Regions from separate parts of the Novosphingobium sp. NBM11 genome, predicted to be linked through region 1. Evidence: riboswitches for the same ligand, from Rfam matches in the RefSeq annotation. Region 1 holds a riboswitch; each other region holds the start of a gene.
What was found. Region 1 has a riboswitch for cobalamin ahead of cobW (cobalamin biosynthesis protein CobW). Riboswitches for the same ligand answer to the same signal wherever they lie in the genome.
Positions count from the first base shown of each region.

Region 2: linked by a shared signal. The riboswitch ahead of F1640_RS06500 (TonB-dependent siderophore receptor) and the one ahead of cobW (cobalamin biosynthesis protein CobW) in region 1 are both predicted to bind cobalamin.
Region 3: linked by a shared signal. The riboswitch ahead of F1640_RS22305 (hypothetical protein) and the one ahead of cobW (cobalamin biosynthesis protein CobW) in region 1 are both predicted to bind cobalamin.

Region 1 covers NZ_VUOG01000001.1:515,735-520,976, forward strand. The annotation lists gene cobN (cobaltochelatase subunit CobN) at 1-789, opposite strand, end outside; gene cobW (cobalamin biosynthesis protein CobW) at 800-1,837, opposite strand; cobalamin riboswitch at 2,019-2,247, opposite strand; gene F1640_RS02520 (hypothetical protein) at 2,277-2,795, opposite strand; gene F1640_RS02525 (HoxN/HupN/NixA family nickel/cobalt transporter) at 2,788-3,834, opposite strand; gene F1640_RS02530 (TonB-dependent receptor domain-containing protein) at 3,916-5,242, opposite strand, start outside.
Region 2 covers NZ_VUOG01000001.1:1,370,216-1,375,457, forward strand. The annotation lists gene F1640_RS06500 (TonB-dependent siderophore receptor) at 1-1,320, opposite strand, end outside; cobalamin riboswitch at 1,426-1,627, opposite strand; gene F1640_RS06505 (cell wall hydrolase) at 1,779-3,149, shown strand; gene F1640_RS06510 (hypothetical protein) at 3,300-3,533, shown strand; gene F1640_RS06515 (DsbA family oxidoreductase) at 3,585-4,286, opposite strand; gene nudC (NAD(+) diphosphatase) at 4,283-5,167, opposite strand; gene F1640_RS06525 (serine hydrolase) at 5,164-5,242, opposite strand, start outside.
Region 3 covers NZ_VUOG01000003.1:437,702-442,943, reverse strand. The annotation lists gene F1640_RS22310 (TonB-dependent siderophore receptor) at 1-1,180, opposite strand, end outside; cobalamin riboswitch at 1,388-1,579, opposite strand; cobalamin riboswitch at 1,638-1,839, shown strand; gene F1640_RS22305 (hypothetical protein) at 2,084-2,656, shown strand; gene cobO (cob(I)yrinic acid a,c-diamide adenosyltransferase) at 2,653-3,255, shown strand; gene F1640_RS22295 (cobyrinate a,c-diamide synthase) at 3,252-4,541, shown strand; gene F1640_RS22290 (flavin reductase family protein) at 4,671-5,165, shown strand; gene F1640_RS22285 (heme-binding protein) at 5,193-5,242, opposite strand, start outside.

The DNA.
Region 1 (5,242 bases):
CGCTACCGGGCCAAGTCCGCGCACCCAGCGGTCCACCTGTTCGCGCACCTGCGGGGCTTTCAGCGAGGGGACGAAGATCGACAATGCATCGAAACCGCGCTGCTCGAACGCGGTATGCAGGGCGGCAAACGGGTCCAGATCGTGGGCGGTCAGGTAAGAACGATAGAACACGATCAGGACCAGCGGCCTTGCCGGATCGCGCACAAAGGCTTCAGGATCGACCACGCCAAAGCCGGGATGCCAGCCTCCCGCCATCGGCAGCGGATCGCATGTCCGGGCGGGGGCATCAATCAGCCCCGCCAGCTGCGACAGCGCGGCAAGCGCCGCCTGCGCCGCCCCTGCACCGCCAGCATCGCACCACTGCGCAAGTTCGCGCAATGCAGGCACCGGCACGGTCGAAACCGCATCCAGCCGCGCGTCCTCCCAGCCGTCGCCGGGCAGCACGGCCAGGGCGATGCCGCGCGACCGGGCCAGCGCCTCGACCTGTTGCAGCCCGTAGCTCCAATAGGGCGTGCCGCCGATCAGCCGGATCAGGATCGCCTTTGCACCCGAAAGTGTCCGCTCGACATACGTGTCGACCGACAGCGGATGCATCAGCGCCGCCAGATTGGCGAGCCGCAGCGAAGGGAACGCCACATCGCCCGCGCGGGCCTGATGCCATGCCGCCGCGAATGCGCCCAGGTCGCTGTCCGAAAAGGACAGGACCACCAGATCCGCAGGCTCTTGCCCCAGATCCTGCGGGACGGCGGTTTCCTCCATCCCGTGCGTTTCGCGGAAAATGACGTGCATGGCCCGCGCCTTACGCCAGCAGCACCGCGCGAATGGCGTCTGCATCGACATGATCGTGCTCGGCAATGGCGACCAGCGTGGTGCGGCGCGGCTCGTCAGGCCGCCACGGGCGGTCGTACTGGTGGCGCACCCGCGCGCCTACCGCCTGCACCAGCAGCCGCATCGGCTTGCCCGCAACGGCGGCATAGCCCTTCACGCGCAGGATATGGTGATCGCGCGCCAGCGTTTCGATCCGCGCCACAAGCACTGCCGGATCGGCGATCTCGCCCCATGCGATGACGGTGCTGTCAAAGTCGTCGTGCTCGTGGTCGTCATCTCCATCATGGTGCGATGGGCGCGCGGCGATGTCGTCCTCGGCAGCGGCATCAAGGCCCAGAATCACGCGCGGATCGACCACGCCTTCGGTCAGTTCGATCACCGGAACCGGGCGACTAAGCTCCGCCGCGATGATCGCGCGCGCTGCGGCGACACCTTCCGGACCTGCCAGATCAACCTTGGTCAGCAGAATCATGTCGGCGCAGGCAAGCTGGTCCTCGAACACTTCCGAAAGCGGCGTCTCATGATCGATGCTGGGATCGGCGGCGCGCTGGGCGTCAAGCGCGGCCACATCGGGCGCGAACCGGCCTGCCGCCACCGCTTCGGCATCGGCCAGCGCCAGCACACCGTCCACGGTGATCCGGCTACGAATCGCGGGCCAGTCAAACGCCTTGAGCAGCGGCTTGGGCAAGGCCAGACCCGATGTCTCGATCAGGATGTGATCCGGGCGCGGATCAAGCGCCAGCAGCTTTTCCACCGTGGGGATGAAGTCATCCGCCACGGTGCAGCAGATGCAGCCATTGGCCAGTTCTACGATGTTTTCCGCCGGGCAATCCGGAATGGCGCAAGATTCCAGAATCTGGCCATCCACGCCCAGCGAGCCGAATTCGTTGACCACCACCGCCAGCCTGCGCCCGCCCGCATTGCGGATCAAATGGCTGATGAGCGTGGTTTTCCCCGCGCCCAGAAAGCCCGTAATGATGGTGACAGGCACCTTTGACAGGTCGGCCACAAGCAATTCCTCCGCGCGCCAGAGCGACAAACGGCGGGGCTTGCCGGACAAGTCCGGTCGGCGCATCGCAACGGGCAGGCGCGATGAAGCACCCGTTACCACGCGGCCGTGCAGCCCCAGCCGCACAGCTTCGTCGCTCAGACGGAGAGTTACCGTGCCGTGACCATCCCCTGGATCAGGCAAGAGCGACCGGTGCGCCGGCAGGTCTCCTGGCTCGCGGGTCACAGCTTGATGCACGCCTTCCCAGACTTTGCGCCAAAGCGCTGTCCAGTGGCAGCTCCTGTGTTCAGGAGCATGTGCATCGCGCTATCCGCTTACAGTTGCAGGGACAGCCACGGATTTGGGAGCAAGCTCCCGCACCGCATTCCCGATTAAGCCCCTTGCGGGGCACCGGCGCGATCATTGAAGGGCGGGTTGCCCCGGTCCTTCGCCGCGCGCTCTAGACGAAAATGCCAGCCAAGCCAATTGAAGTTGTTGCTTCATCCTCTTTACGCCATCGCCTTATCTCGGATGGGTTGGCTGCCAGGCGCTCGATCGCATCGCAGGGATAAGTCCAGAGCGTTATTTCGGTTACGCCTTTTCTGATCCTGGAAGCCCCCGATAGGGCCAAGCGGCCGTCCTTGGCCCACCGTGTTCGCTCGCGGGACGTGATGCAGAGAATATCCTCGACCTGCCGTTGACTGACAGGCTTGCACGCTATCCGGAAAAGCCGTTTCCGTATGGCATCGACGAGATCTTCCGCAGCCTGCCTTGAATTCGGATCAAAGACACAACTTTTTCTGGATTTAACGAATGTTCCGTTGGAACGAGCCATCAGCATCCGGATCGCCGCGTCGCGCTCGCCGTGATGTACGCGAAGCCCGAGCGGCATTCGGACATCAAGATCGATTGAGACGGTGCAGGACTGGTCATCGTGGCTGAGTATGACGCAACGATCCACGCAGTGACGGTCAGGCAACGACCGAAACCTCGATTTCATCGAACCGCTTCCAGCGATAGATCGCGTAACTCGCCAGCCAGCAGAACACGAAAAGACCGATGATGGCGAAGCCCAGACCATTGAAATTTTCGCCCAGTTCAGCGGCGACCCGCCATGGCCTACCCGTAAGGGCCAGCTTGTCGCCAATCAGGGCCAGCGTTTCGATTCCACCAATGACAATCGCCACGATGGCCGAGATCAGGGTAATGGTGATGTTGTAGTAGAGCTTGCGGATCGGCTTCACGAAGGCCCATTCATAAGCGCCCAGCATCACCACGCCGTCCGCCGTATCGATGAGGGCCATACCGACCGCGAACAGGGCGGGCAGGACCAGGATTGTCCCGATCGACAGGCCATCGGCGGCCTGGCTGGCCGACATGCCCAGAATGGCAACTTCGGTTGCTGTATCGAACCCAAGCCCGAACAGAAACCCCAGCGGGGCCATATGCCAGCTTTTGTTCACGAGGCGGAACATCGGCCTGAACAGTCTGGAAAGCAGACCGCGCCCACCCAATAGCAGATCAAGATCGTCCTCGGCATAGCTGCCGCCTGCACGAACATGGGCAAAAGTCCGCCAGACAGAGCGCAGGATGACCAGGTTCATGCCGGCGATCGTGAACAGGAAAAGCGCGGAAATCACGGTTGCAATCACGCCACCGATTTCCTTGAAAGCGCCAAACTGCGACAGCGCGCTGGCCGTCACCGCAATGATGATCGATGCTATGGCAATGATTCCGGAATGCCCGATCGCGAACCAGAATCCGACCGAAACCGGACGCTGCCCGTCCTGCATCAGCTTGCGGGTCACATTGTCGATCGCCGCAATATGATCGGCATCAACCGCGTGACGCAGGCCCAGCCCCCAGGCAAGCACGGCGGTGCCGAGCATCAACGGCTGTGCATGAAACAGGCTGAATGCCCAGACCCAGACGCCAATGTTGGCGGCGATCAATCCGGCAAACAAGGCACCAATTCGTCGGCGCAGAGACAGGGACGGCAGTGTCTTCGTGAGGGGCATGATTGGCTCGGCGATTGAGGAATGAACAAACGAAGGACGGTGCCGCAGACGTGCCGCAGCGCCGCCCATCAAGGGATTTCGCTAGAAATTGACCTTTGCGCCAATCCTCACAGTTCGAGGCTCGACCACGCGGCTCAACCGGCCTTCCACCGGAGCACCTGCATCAAAGGCGGGGATGTAGGACTCGTAATAATAGGCGATGTCCTTGTCTCGGCTGTCGAAGATGTTCAGCACTTCTCCAAATATCTCGACCTTCTTGCCCTTCCACGCGGCCCGGGCATTCATGACCGTGCTGCCCCGATCCCGGACACTGTTGTCCTCGACAAGCGGAGAAGGTCCAAGGTGGCGCACCCGAATGCTGGCTTCCCAGGGATCAAGAATGATGGCGGCACCTGCTGAAGCCGCGTTCTCGAATGCATTGGGGATGTGATCGCCATTGTCGAAGCGCGCATGGCTGGCGGTATAGTTTCCATCAAGCGCAAGCCAAGGGAACGGCCGCCAGAAGGCGACGATTTCATAGCCATGACGCCCACTGGCACCCGACGGTTCAACAGCATTGGAATCGCCAATGAAACGAAGTTCGCTGCCGACATGCAGCCACCAGTAAGTCGCGGTTAACGTGACCCCTGAGAATTGAATGCGTCCTCCCAGTTCCTTGCCAATGCCGCGAACCAGAACGGGAACAGGCGTGTCCCTGTTGACCGCACCCCGAACATCATTGGAATGGAATCCACGGCCCCAGTTGGCGTAGAGTTCAAGATGCGGCGTAACCTGATAGGCGATTGACGCCTTGGGAGAGAGAATCGACGCTGAGCCACTGCCTTCGCCCAGCGACGCCGCAACAGAATCTCGTGCACGCACGGAATAGTGATAATAGTCCCCGCGAAGACCACCTGTCACACGCAGTCCCGCCAAGGGTTTCCAAGCGACTTCGCCGTAGAGCGCGGAAGACAATTCCCCGACCCGGTAGTGCCCGAGTGACGCAAGAAATGCGCGGGCAGCCGTTCGATCGACACCAACATTCCCGACGGCGTCGTATCTGTTTTCGGTGCCAAGGCTCACAGCCAGACTGTCAGCGATTTCCCAATGTTTTTGTGCGGACAGCCCGAGGACCCAACGCCGGTCGAACTGCTTGATCTGCGCGCTTGTGCTATCCGGATCGGTGTAAGTGGGGTTCGAGAACATCGACCAGTCATAAAACTGGGCATAGACATTGGCGCGCCATGTCGGTTGCTTGACCGCGATGTTAGCCACCAGGCGCGTCGTCTCACCCCGCGCGGAAGGATCTGGAGAGCAGAACACATCCGCACACAACGCCGTGCCGATAATGCGCTCGGGGATTTGCTCGGTTGGGTGCCATGTCGCCCGGTAGGCATGGAGAGATGCCTCCAATGTGCCCGCACCGGTC
Region 2 (5,242 bases), 850 kb from region 1:
GCTGCGGCTGCGTTCGGGGCTGAGCCCCTGGTTCCCGTAGTCCGAATAGAGCTGGTAGAGCGTGGGCGCCTTGAACCCTTCGCCATAGCTGGCGCGCAGGCGCAGCCCCTGCGCCACGCGGACGCTGCCGTTGGCACCGAACGTCGCCTGCGTGCCGAAGCGGCTGTGATCGTCGACGCGCACGCCGGCGGCAAGGCTGGCCCGGTCGGTGTACCAGCCGAGCAGCGCGTGGCCGCTGGACAGGCGCGCGCTGTGCTGCGCGTCGAAGCTGGACGAGAAGCGCGTCCATTCGCTGTCCCCGCCGAAATCGAGCGCGACATGCGCGGGCAGCGCGATGCGGCCGGTCAGGTCGACGCGCTGGCTGCGGCCCTTGTAGCCGTACTGCGGATCGGCGCCGTAGGTGGGATCGTAGTAGTTCCGGCGCGTATCGGCGAGCGCATAGCCGCCATCGAGCGTAAGCGCGCTGCCGGCATAGTGGAACCCGGCGCGGCCGGAGAACTGGCGGGTCTTCTGGTATTCCGGCGTGTCGCCGAACACGGTGTAAGTCGGCGGCGGATAACCGTCGATATCGAGCTTGCTGTCGGCATAGCGCGCGACGGCGTTGAGCGAGAGATCGGGGGTGAGGTTCACGCGCCCGCGCCCGCCGATGCGCCATTGGCGGTAGCCGTCCGGCTCGGTGCCGACCGCGGCGGCGGAAACGCCATCGGTGCGCGCGTAGCCGCCGTTGAGCGAGAAGGCATAGCGATCGTTGGCCACACCGGCCACGGCATCGGCGGAGACCGTTTCCTTCGCGCCATATTCGACGCTGGCCTCCGCGCCGTTCACTTCCTTGGTCGTCACCGCGATGACGCCGCCGATCGCGGCGCTGCCCCAGACCACGGAGTTCGAGCCGCGCAGCACGTCGATGCGGTCGATTCCGCCGGTCAACAGGTTGCCGAAATCGTAGCCGCCCGAGGGCGAGGACACGTCCTCCACGCGCACGCCATCGATCAGCACCAGCACCTGTTCGGATTCGGACCCGCGCAGGCGCACGCCGGTGAAGGCGCCAAGACCGCCGTTGCGCGAAAAGGTGAGACCGGGCACGCGCTCCAGCACGCGCGTCAGGTCAGCGCCCTGCACTTGCGCGATCTGCTCGGCGGTGATGACGGTGACGGCCTGCCCGGTCTGGTCGAGCCGCAGCTTGCTGCCCGTGGCGAGCACGGTGATCTGCGCATCGGCGGAGACGGCCGGCGCGGCGGGTTGCGCCATATCGTCCTGCGCCAGCGCCGGCGCAGCGGCCAACAGGGATGCGGTAAGGAAAAACAGATACTTGCCCGGCATTCTTCAGACTCCCAGCCCATGAACGAACTGCCGTTCATGGCGGGAGGACCGCCGGGCCAACGGGCGGAACTCGCGACGCGTGCGCCCGGTACACCCCGCCCGGCCGCGGAACGACCACACACCGGCAGGTCTCCTGGCTCTCCGGGTCATCGCCCCCTGCCCGCCTTCCCGGCCGTGCGGCCAGTGGCATCGTGGACAGGGCGCTCGCCGGATACAGTTGCGGGGGCAGCTCCGGTTGGGGACCGTGTTGGTCCTTCGCGGATTCCCTCTAGGCCCGTTGAAGGGCACCGGTGGCGTCGCTGCGGCGCGTAGCCCCGAACGGGGGCACGAGCAAGAGTCTTAACCGATTCACCCTATGACGCGGGTCTGTGCCGCCTTGGGACGGCGCGAACGCCGTGCGTGCGGGACCTGTCCGCGCGCGCTAGCGCAGGAGAGCAAAGGAACGCGTCCAAGACCCGATGCCGCTGGAAATCGCCTACCGTCCGTTCACCCTTCCGACCGGGGCCTTGCCCCCGGCTGCGGAGGAGAACGTGCGCACGGGCGACGCAGAGACGCGCCGCGATCACCTTCCCGCCAACGCCATTGCGGAAGCGGCCGATCCCGCCCCCCTTGTGCCCCGCCCGCGCGATTTTGCCGCGCGCATCCGCCGGCGCGACATGGTCTCGGTGCGGCGCCGGCTGCGGACCCCGTCGATGCTGCGCCAGCGGCTGGCGGGCGTGGCCACGATCGGCCTGTTCGCGATGGTGCTCGGCCCCATCGGCTGGGGCAGCCCCGGCGGGATCGACCGCGCCGCCGCGCAGGCCGAGGCCGGCCCGTTGCAGCCGTTCGAGCAGGCGGGCGAAAGCTTTCCCGGATCGGCCTTCTACTATGTCTCGCCCGACGATACCGGGCTGATCGCGCCCAACGCCGCCGAACAGGCCTGGGCCGCGCACCGCGATGACGAGGAAGTCGCGTCCGCCGTCGAACCCGCCGGCCCCGCCGCGCGGCCGATCTTCGCGCGCGGCAGCGGCGAGGACCAATGGCGCGCGCTGCAGTGCCTGACCGCGGCGATCTATTACGAGGCCGCTTCGGAACCCGACAGCGGCCAGCGCGCGGTGGCGCAAGTGGTGCTGAACCGCGTGGCGCATCCAGCCTTCCCCAATACCGTGTGCGGCGTGGTCTATCAGGGATCGGAACGGCCCGGCTGCCAGTTCAGCTTCGCCTGCGACGGATCGCTGGCGCGCCGGCCGATGGTGGCGTTCTGGGAACGCGCGCGGCGCGTGGCCCGCGATGCGCTGGCGGGCTACGTCTATGCCCCGGTGGGCCTTGCCACGCACTATCACACCAGCGCGATCCACCCCTACTGGGCCGACAGCCTGGCCTTCATCGGCACGATCGGCGCCCATCGCTTCTACCGCTGGAGCGGCGGCGCGGGACGCCCGGCGGCGTTCAACGCGGTCTATGCCGGAGGCGAGCCGATCGCCGCGCCGCATCCGCGCACCTGGACGCCCGCCCCCACCGACATCGCCGATCCGGTCGCGCTCGCCCGCGCCTACGAGGACGGCCGCCTGGCCGCGCTCCAGCAGCAGGCCGCGCCGGTGCCGGCCGCAACGTCCGCCGCGTTCGGGCAAATGCCGCTGCCCCACGCCACCGCGCCCGCCTATGCCCCGGCGATCGAGCAGCGCGGCGGCGATGCCGTGTTCCGCGCGGGCAACCGGCTGCCGGGCGCGCCGGCCACCGGTTCACAACCCGCCGGGTCCAGTCCGGCGGGAGCGAACCTGCCCGGCTCCAACGCAATCCGGCCCGAATACCAGAACAGCGGCAAGTGGATCGCGCAACCGCAGGGGTAGGGTGAGGAGGAGTTCCGCGACGGAGAGTGTGGCACGGCGTTTCGGAAACCAGAATATTCCGGGCTTTGGGCATAAGAAGCCCCTTCATGCTTGTGGCGGCGCTGGCGCTAGCCTGATAACAAGCGTTGCTCGAATGACGAGGGTTACAGATTGTTTGGCGATTTTGTTCTTGCGCTTGTCGGCTTCGGTCTTGTCGGTTTCATGATCAATCGGCTTTACGCTGGACTTACGGATCGACAGCTTCCCGTGAAGGGGCAGGTGTACTCTCGAGCGTCGCGGCCAATTGCATATTGGATCACCATGACGAACGCCACCATCGGCCTGATTTTAGGATCGGGTATTGGTTTTGCAGGGATTGTACTGCTGTTTGGTCGCGGAAACTGATTTTCGCGAATACCCGATAGCGGCAGCCCATTCCGGCATTTGCCACACGCCCTAGGCTCCCGCCGCCGCCTCGCGCGCGATCACGCGGCGCAGGGCGTTGGCATAGACGTCCGGTTCCTGCGCGCCGGGGATCAGGTATTTGCCGTTGACGACCATTGCCGGCACGCCCGAAATGTTCCAGTCCCACGCCTGCTGCTCGCCCGCCACGACGATCGCGGCCAGTTCCGGATCGTCGAGCGCGGCTTGCGCGCGGGCGCGGTCCAGCCCCGCGCTTTCCGCCACATCGAGCAGGACCGCATGGTCCGAAACGTTGCGGCGGTGCTGGAAATGCGCCGCGAACAGCGCCAGCTTCAGCCGCACTTCGGTTTCCGCATCGTAATCGCGCAAGGCATGGACCAGCAGCGTGTGCGCGGCGCGGGTGTTCCACATCATCGCGGGCGGCGGCGTGCCCTCGCCCGACCAGGACAGGCTGGCGCCGGCGCGTTCGGCGATGGCCAGCAATTGCGAGCGGCCTTCCGCCGCCTGTTCCTTGCTGCGCCCGTACTTGCGCATGATATGCGCGCTCTGCTCCTCGCCTTCGGGCGGCATGTCGGGGTTCAGCTCGAAGGGGTGGAAGCGGATCGTCGCCGTCACCTCGTCGCCCAGGATGGCCAGCCCCTTTTGCAGCTGGTGGTAGCCGATCACGCACCACGGGCACATCACGTCCGACCAGATGTCGATCGTCACCGGCTTTGGCGTAGCGGGCGCGGTCATCGGGCGATCCACCATTCCAGCAGGTGCCGCGCCACAGCGTGCTGCGGGGGCGCGATGAAAGGCCCTTCCTCATCGCCGTCCAGCGCCGCCCGCACTTCGGCGCGGGTGAACCAGCGCGCCTCTTCCAGTTCGGTGGTGTCGACGGTGAGCGTGGGATCGTCGGTCAGGCTGTGGCAGCCGATCATCAGCGACGAGGGGAACGGCCACGGCTGACTGGCGACATAGGTCACATCGCGCACGATCACGCCCGCTTCCTCCTGCACTTCGCGCGCCACCGCGCCCTCGATCGATTCGCCCGGTTCGACGAACCCGGCGAGCGCCGAGAAGCGGCGCGGGGGAAAGCGCGGCTGGCGGCCCAGCAGCAGGTTGCCCTGATGCTCCACCAGCATGATCGTGACCGGATCGACGCGCGGGAAGTGCTCCGCCTTGCACGCTTCGTTCGTGCAGGAACGCTGCCAGCCGCCCTTGGCGAGCACGGTGGCATGGCCGCAGCGGGCGCAGAAGCGGTGCCGGGCGTGCCAGTCCACCAGGCTGCGCGCGCCGCCATAGATCGCCAGATCCTGCGATCCCAGCATCGTCATCGCCTGCCACAGGCGCGGGTTGGGCGGCGCGACACTGCCCACCAGACGCGGCGCGACTTCGGCGAAGCAGCCGCGTCCGTCCTCGGTCAGCCCCAGAAACACCAGTTCGGCCTGCGGATCGGCATCGGCCAGCGTGCCCCAGTCCAGCCCGCCTTCGGGCGCGAGCAGCGGGTCCAGCCCGTCCAGCCGCAGCAGGCGCGCGCGCCAGTTCATCAACCCGGCAAGCTTTTCCGGATCGGAGCGGACATGGTCCGCCCGGTCGAGCGCGCTGCCGGCAAAGGCGATGGTGGTTCCGTTCATGCGGCTTTCTTTCCACGAAACAGGTCTGCGATCACAGCCTTGGGGAAGTCCCTTTGCACCGGATAGGCTTCGGAG
Region 3 (5,242 bases), on a different contig from region 1:
CGTAGCGCACGCCGCCGTTGAGCGTCAGCCCGGCAAGCGGCGTCGCGCGCAGCTCGCCATAGAGGCTGTCAGTCGAAGCGGTCTGGGGCACCAGTGTGTAGGGCGCGGTGTTGTTGCCCGGCGAGGCCGTGGTCATCCGCTGTTCCTCGCGCTCGGCGCCGAACACCGCCTGCACCGCGTCGGAAAGGCGCAGCGATCCCTGGTACTCGAAGCGGCGGACGCGGCCGTGGGCATCGAAGTTCAGCGGACGGATCGCGCGGGCGGGGTCGTAGTTCTCGCGGTCCGTCTCGGTCTGCATCGCCGCCAGCCGGTTGGTGAAACGGCCATTGAGCAGCGCCAGATTGAGCCCCGCATAGCCCGACCATTCCTTCGTCCGGCCATAGATGAGCGAATCGCCCGCCGTGCTGTCGAAATCGTTGCGCGCGTCGGCCCAGTAACCGCGCAGGTCCAGCGACAGGTTCGGCGTCAGCTTGACCGTGGCTGTGCCACTGGCGGAGGTGCGGCGGTATCCGTCGGGCTCGGTGCCGTTGCTGCGCGCCGAAATGCCGTCGGTGGAGAAGGTCGAGGCGGACAGCCGCCAGTCGACCAGCGTGCCCGTGCCGCCGACGCCGGCTTGCGCGTTCACCGTATCGTGCGTGCCCGCCTCGACCGCCAGGCCGCCTTCCAGCGGCTTTTCCGCCCGGCGCGTGGTCACGTTGATGACGCCGCCGATCGCGTCGCTGCCCCACAGGATCGATTGCGGACCGCGCAGGATCTCGATGCGTTCGATGTCATCGACCAGCAGGTTGGCGAAAGCATAGCCGCCGGACGTGGCGGAAGGATCGGACAGGCGCATCCCGTCGATCACCATCACCGACTGGCCAGCGTCCGCGCCACGGATGCGCAGCGACGTGGCGGCGCCGTAACCGCCGTTGCGCGACAGGCTGATGCCCGGCGTGCGGACCAGAAGATCGGTCACGGCCAGCGGCTGCGCCTGGCGGATGGCCGCCTCGTCCAGCACGGTGACGGTGGAGGAGACGCGATCCTGCGCGACCGGCGTGCGCAGCGCGGTGACGACGATGGAGGTGTCGGGAACGGCGTCAGGGGCCGGATCTTCGGGGTAAGGGGCAGCATGGGCGGCCACGGGAAGGCCCAGCGAAAGGGAAAGGGCAGAAACAACGGAACAACGGGTCAGGCGCATGGTGCGGTTCCCTGGATACGAACGGCGATGACCTGCCGCTCGGACCGCAAGGAAAACGCCCGCCGCGCGACGCCCCGGCGAGGTGGCCGGAGGGCACGAGACGACGCTTCCCGCACGGTCTTCCCGGCAGGCAGTGGCTGTCGTTGCGCGAGGGATCGTCCCGCCTTTGGCGCGGGAACCTCGAACGTCCGGTGCACCCTGCCCGAACGAAGAACGACCGCGTCAGGCAGGTCTCCTGGCTCACGGGTCAATGCCGGTCCGGCCGCCTTCTCAGGACGGTGAAGTCCCAATGGCGTGATGGCCGGTCGGCTCGCCGCTTACAGTTGCAGGGGCAGCCGGGGTTTCGCACCCCGTTCCCTTTTGATCCCCTTCCGGGGAACCTGTCGCAGAGCGGCGGATAGCTTCGCGCCGGCGCTGCCGCAAGCGCGAATGCTTGCGGCAGCGCACCGGTTCGCTTATCACCGGCGGCGTAACGGGTGCCCGAAAGGGCTTAATCGGGAAGTCCGGCCGGCGGAAATCCGCCGAATCCGGCACTGCTCCCGCAACTGTGACCGGTGAGCGCATCGCCATCATGCCATTGGGGTTCCGGCCCTGAGAAGGCGGCGACAGGCGCGATGATCCGGGAAGTCAGGAAACCGGCCCGCTATCGTCGTTCCTTCGCGCGGGCGGGATGCACCGGGCGGACGAGGGCTTCTCCCTTGGCGGACGACATAAGTGCGTTTGTTGCCGAAGGGGGCCTGTGATGAACTGCGTCTGACATCCACGACAACCGCAGCAGGCGTGCGCCCCGGCCCCGAGCTTTCGGTTCCGCGCCCGCCCGCGCATCGCAAAGGCCCCCGCGCCGCAGCCGATGGTCGCGTGCGCGGCCACAACGCGAAATCCAACCCGTTCAGGAGACCCCTCATGGTCCGTAATACCCGGTTCGAACTGTCCGTCTTCGGGCTTCTCGCCCTCGTCATGCTCATCACGCGCAGCCATTCGCTGAGCCAGGTCATCCACCTGCCCGATACCAGCCTGGCCAGCTTCTTCGTGCTCGGCTTCTTCGTCCGCCGCGCGGCCGCGTTCGGCGCGCTGTTCCTGCTGGGCTATGCCATCGACGTGGTGGTGATCGGCTGGTTCGGCCAGTCGGCCTTCTGCTTTACGCCCGCCTACGGGATGCTGGTGCCCGCCTATGGCGTGATGTGGCTGGCCGGACGGTACGCGCAGGCCCGGCTGGGCGAAAGCCTGGCCGCCCTGCCGATCATGGCCGTGCTGCTGATCTGCGCCACGTTCGCGTCCGAACTGCTTTCGAGCGGCGGTTTCTACTTCCTCGGCGGCCGCTTCGCCGATCCGACACTCGCGGGCTTCCTGCCCCGCATCGGGCGCTATTTCCCGTCGACGCTGTGGGCGACGCTCGGTTGGAGCGGCCTGGCCGCCGCCGCGTTCTCGCTGCTGTTCCTGATCCGGCCCGAGCTGCGCGAAAGCGAGCGCCGGTGAGCGGGTCCGAAGACAACGCGCACCGCGAGCGCACCCGCCGGCACAAGGCGGTGGTCGACGCCAAAATCGCCGCCGCCACGCGCGACAAGGGCCTGCTGCTGGTGCTGACGGGCAACGGCAAGGGAAAGTCCTCCAGCGCCTTCGGCATGGTCGCGCGCACGCTGGGATACGGTCGCAAGGCGGCCGTGTTCCAGTTCATCAAGGGGGCCGAGAACGTGGGCGAGCGCGCCTTCTTCTCGCGCCATCCCGACGTGATCTGGGAAAAGTGCGGCGAAGGCTTCACCTGGGAAACGCAGGACCGCCAGCGCGATATCGCCGCCGCGCGCGCCGGCTGGGAAAAGGCCAGGGCCGCGCTGGCCGATCCGGCGATCAGCCTCGTGGTGCTGGACGAGCTGACCTACCTCGTCACCTATCGCTATCTCGCGCTCGACGAGATCATTCCCGCGCTGGAAGCGCGACCGGCGATGCAGCACGTCGTCATCACCGGCCGCGCCGCCGACGAGGCGCTGATCGCCGCCGCCGACACCGTCAGCGCGATCCGCGACGTGAAGCACGCCTTCCGCGACGGCGTGCGCGCGCAGGAAGGGATCGACCGGTGAAGGCGGCGCGGTGCCCGGCCCTGCTGGTCAGCGCGCCGGCATCCGGGCAAGGCAAGACGCTGGTGACGGCGGCGCTGGCCCGCCGTCACCGCCAGGCCGGGCGCAAGGTTCGCGTATTCAAGTGCGGCCCGGACTTCCTCGATCCGATGATCCTCGAACGGGCGAGCGGCGCGCCGGTCTATCAGCTCGACCTGTTCATGGTGGGCGAGGCCGGATGCCGCCGCCTGCTAGCCGATGCCGCGCGCGAGGCCGATCTCATCCTCGTCGAAGGGGTGATGGGCCTGTTCGACGGCGATCCGTCCGCCGCCGATCTGGCCGCCCGCTTCGGCCTGCCGGTGCTGGCGGTGGTGGACGGCAGCGCCACGGCGCAGAGCTTCGGCGCGCTGGTCCATGGGCTTGCCTCCTACCGCGACGACGTGCGGGTGATCGCGGCGCTGGCCAACCGCGTTGCGGGAGAGCGTCACGCCGCCATGCTCGGCCAAAGCCTGCGCGGCGGCGTGCAGTGGCTGGGCGCCCTGCCCCGCGATGCCGGGATCGCCTTTCCCGAGCGCCATCTCGGGCTGGTGCAGGCGGACGAGATCGCCGATCTCGACGGGCGCATCGACCGGGCGGCCGCCGCGCTGCCGGGCGACGCCTGCTGGCTGCCGGCGCCGGTGGATTTCGCCGGACACGAAGCCCACACCTCCGCGGGACGCGATCTCGCCGGACTGCGGATTGCCGTCGCGCAGGACGCGGCGTTCGGTTTCCTCTATCCCGCCAACCTCGATTGCCTGCGCGCGATGGGCGCCACGCTGGCGTTCTTCTCGCCCCTCGCCGATGCCACGCTGCCCCCATTCGACGCGCTGTGGCTGCCCGGCGGATACCCGGAACTTCACCTCGACCGGCTGGCCGGCAACCACGCCATGCGCGATGCCATCCGCGCGCACCATGCGGCGGGAAAGGCGGTGCTCGCCGAATGCGGGGGCATGCTCTATTGCCTGGAGGCACTGGACGACGGCAAAGGCGCGCACGCCCCGATGCTGGGCCTGATGCCGGGCCGGGCGACAATGCAGGCGAGCCTTGCCGCGCTGGGATTGCAGGACATGGCCTTGCCCGCGGGCAGCCTGCGCGGCCACACGTTCCACTATTCCAGGATGGATACCCCGTTATCCCCCGTTACCCGGGCCAAAAACCCCGGCGGCCGGACCGGCGAAGCCCTGTTCCGGCAGGGATCGCTGCACGCCACCTACATGCATTTCTATTTCCCCTCCTCGCCCGCCGCTGTCGCCAGCCTGTTCGGGGCATGACCCGGCTGGGTCCTGCACATGAAGACGGACGATTCCTGCGCAGATCGCATATAACCCGCGTGGCGCGATGCGATAAATCCGGCGCAGTTTCGCATCCCGGGATCAGGCAGGCAATCGATGGCAATCAACATGACCACGACCATAGACAGCCGGCTCAAGCGCGTGCTGCGGCACATGCCCGCGCCGGTGGGCATCGTCACCAGCTTCGATCCCGCAACGAACGCACCCGTCGGCCTCGCCATGTCAGCGATCATGCCGGTGTGCCTCGATCCCTGCGCCATGGCCATCTGCGTCAACCGGTCGGGATCGAGCCACGACGCGATGATCCGCGCGGGGCGTTTCTGCATCAACCTGCTGCATGACGCGCATGACGCTCACATGGCGCCGTTCGCCGGTGCGGCCGCGCGCGAGGAACGCTTCGCGCAGGATGACTGGCACCAGCACGGGCCGGTCTGGTTCATCGAAGGGGCGCCCGCGAACATCTTCTGCGACATTCGCGAGCGCGTGCCCTATGGAACCCACGATCTGCTCGTGGGCGAGGTCTACGACCTGTTCGACAACGGCGGCGAGGATATCCTTGGCTGGGCGAACGGTGCGCTCGGCCGGATCAACCCGCTGCGGTAACCTTCCCTGCGAAGGCGCCGGCCATGCTCAATCCGCTTTCGAACCTCCGCTCAGCCCCGCCTGCGCGATGGTCTCGT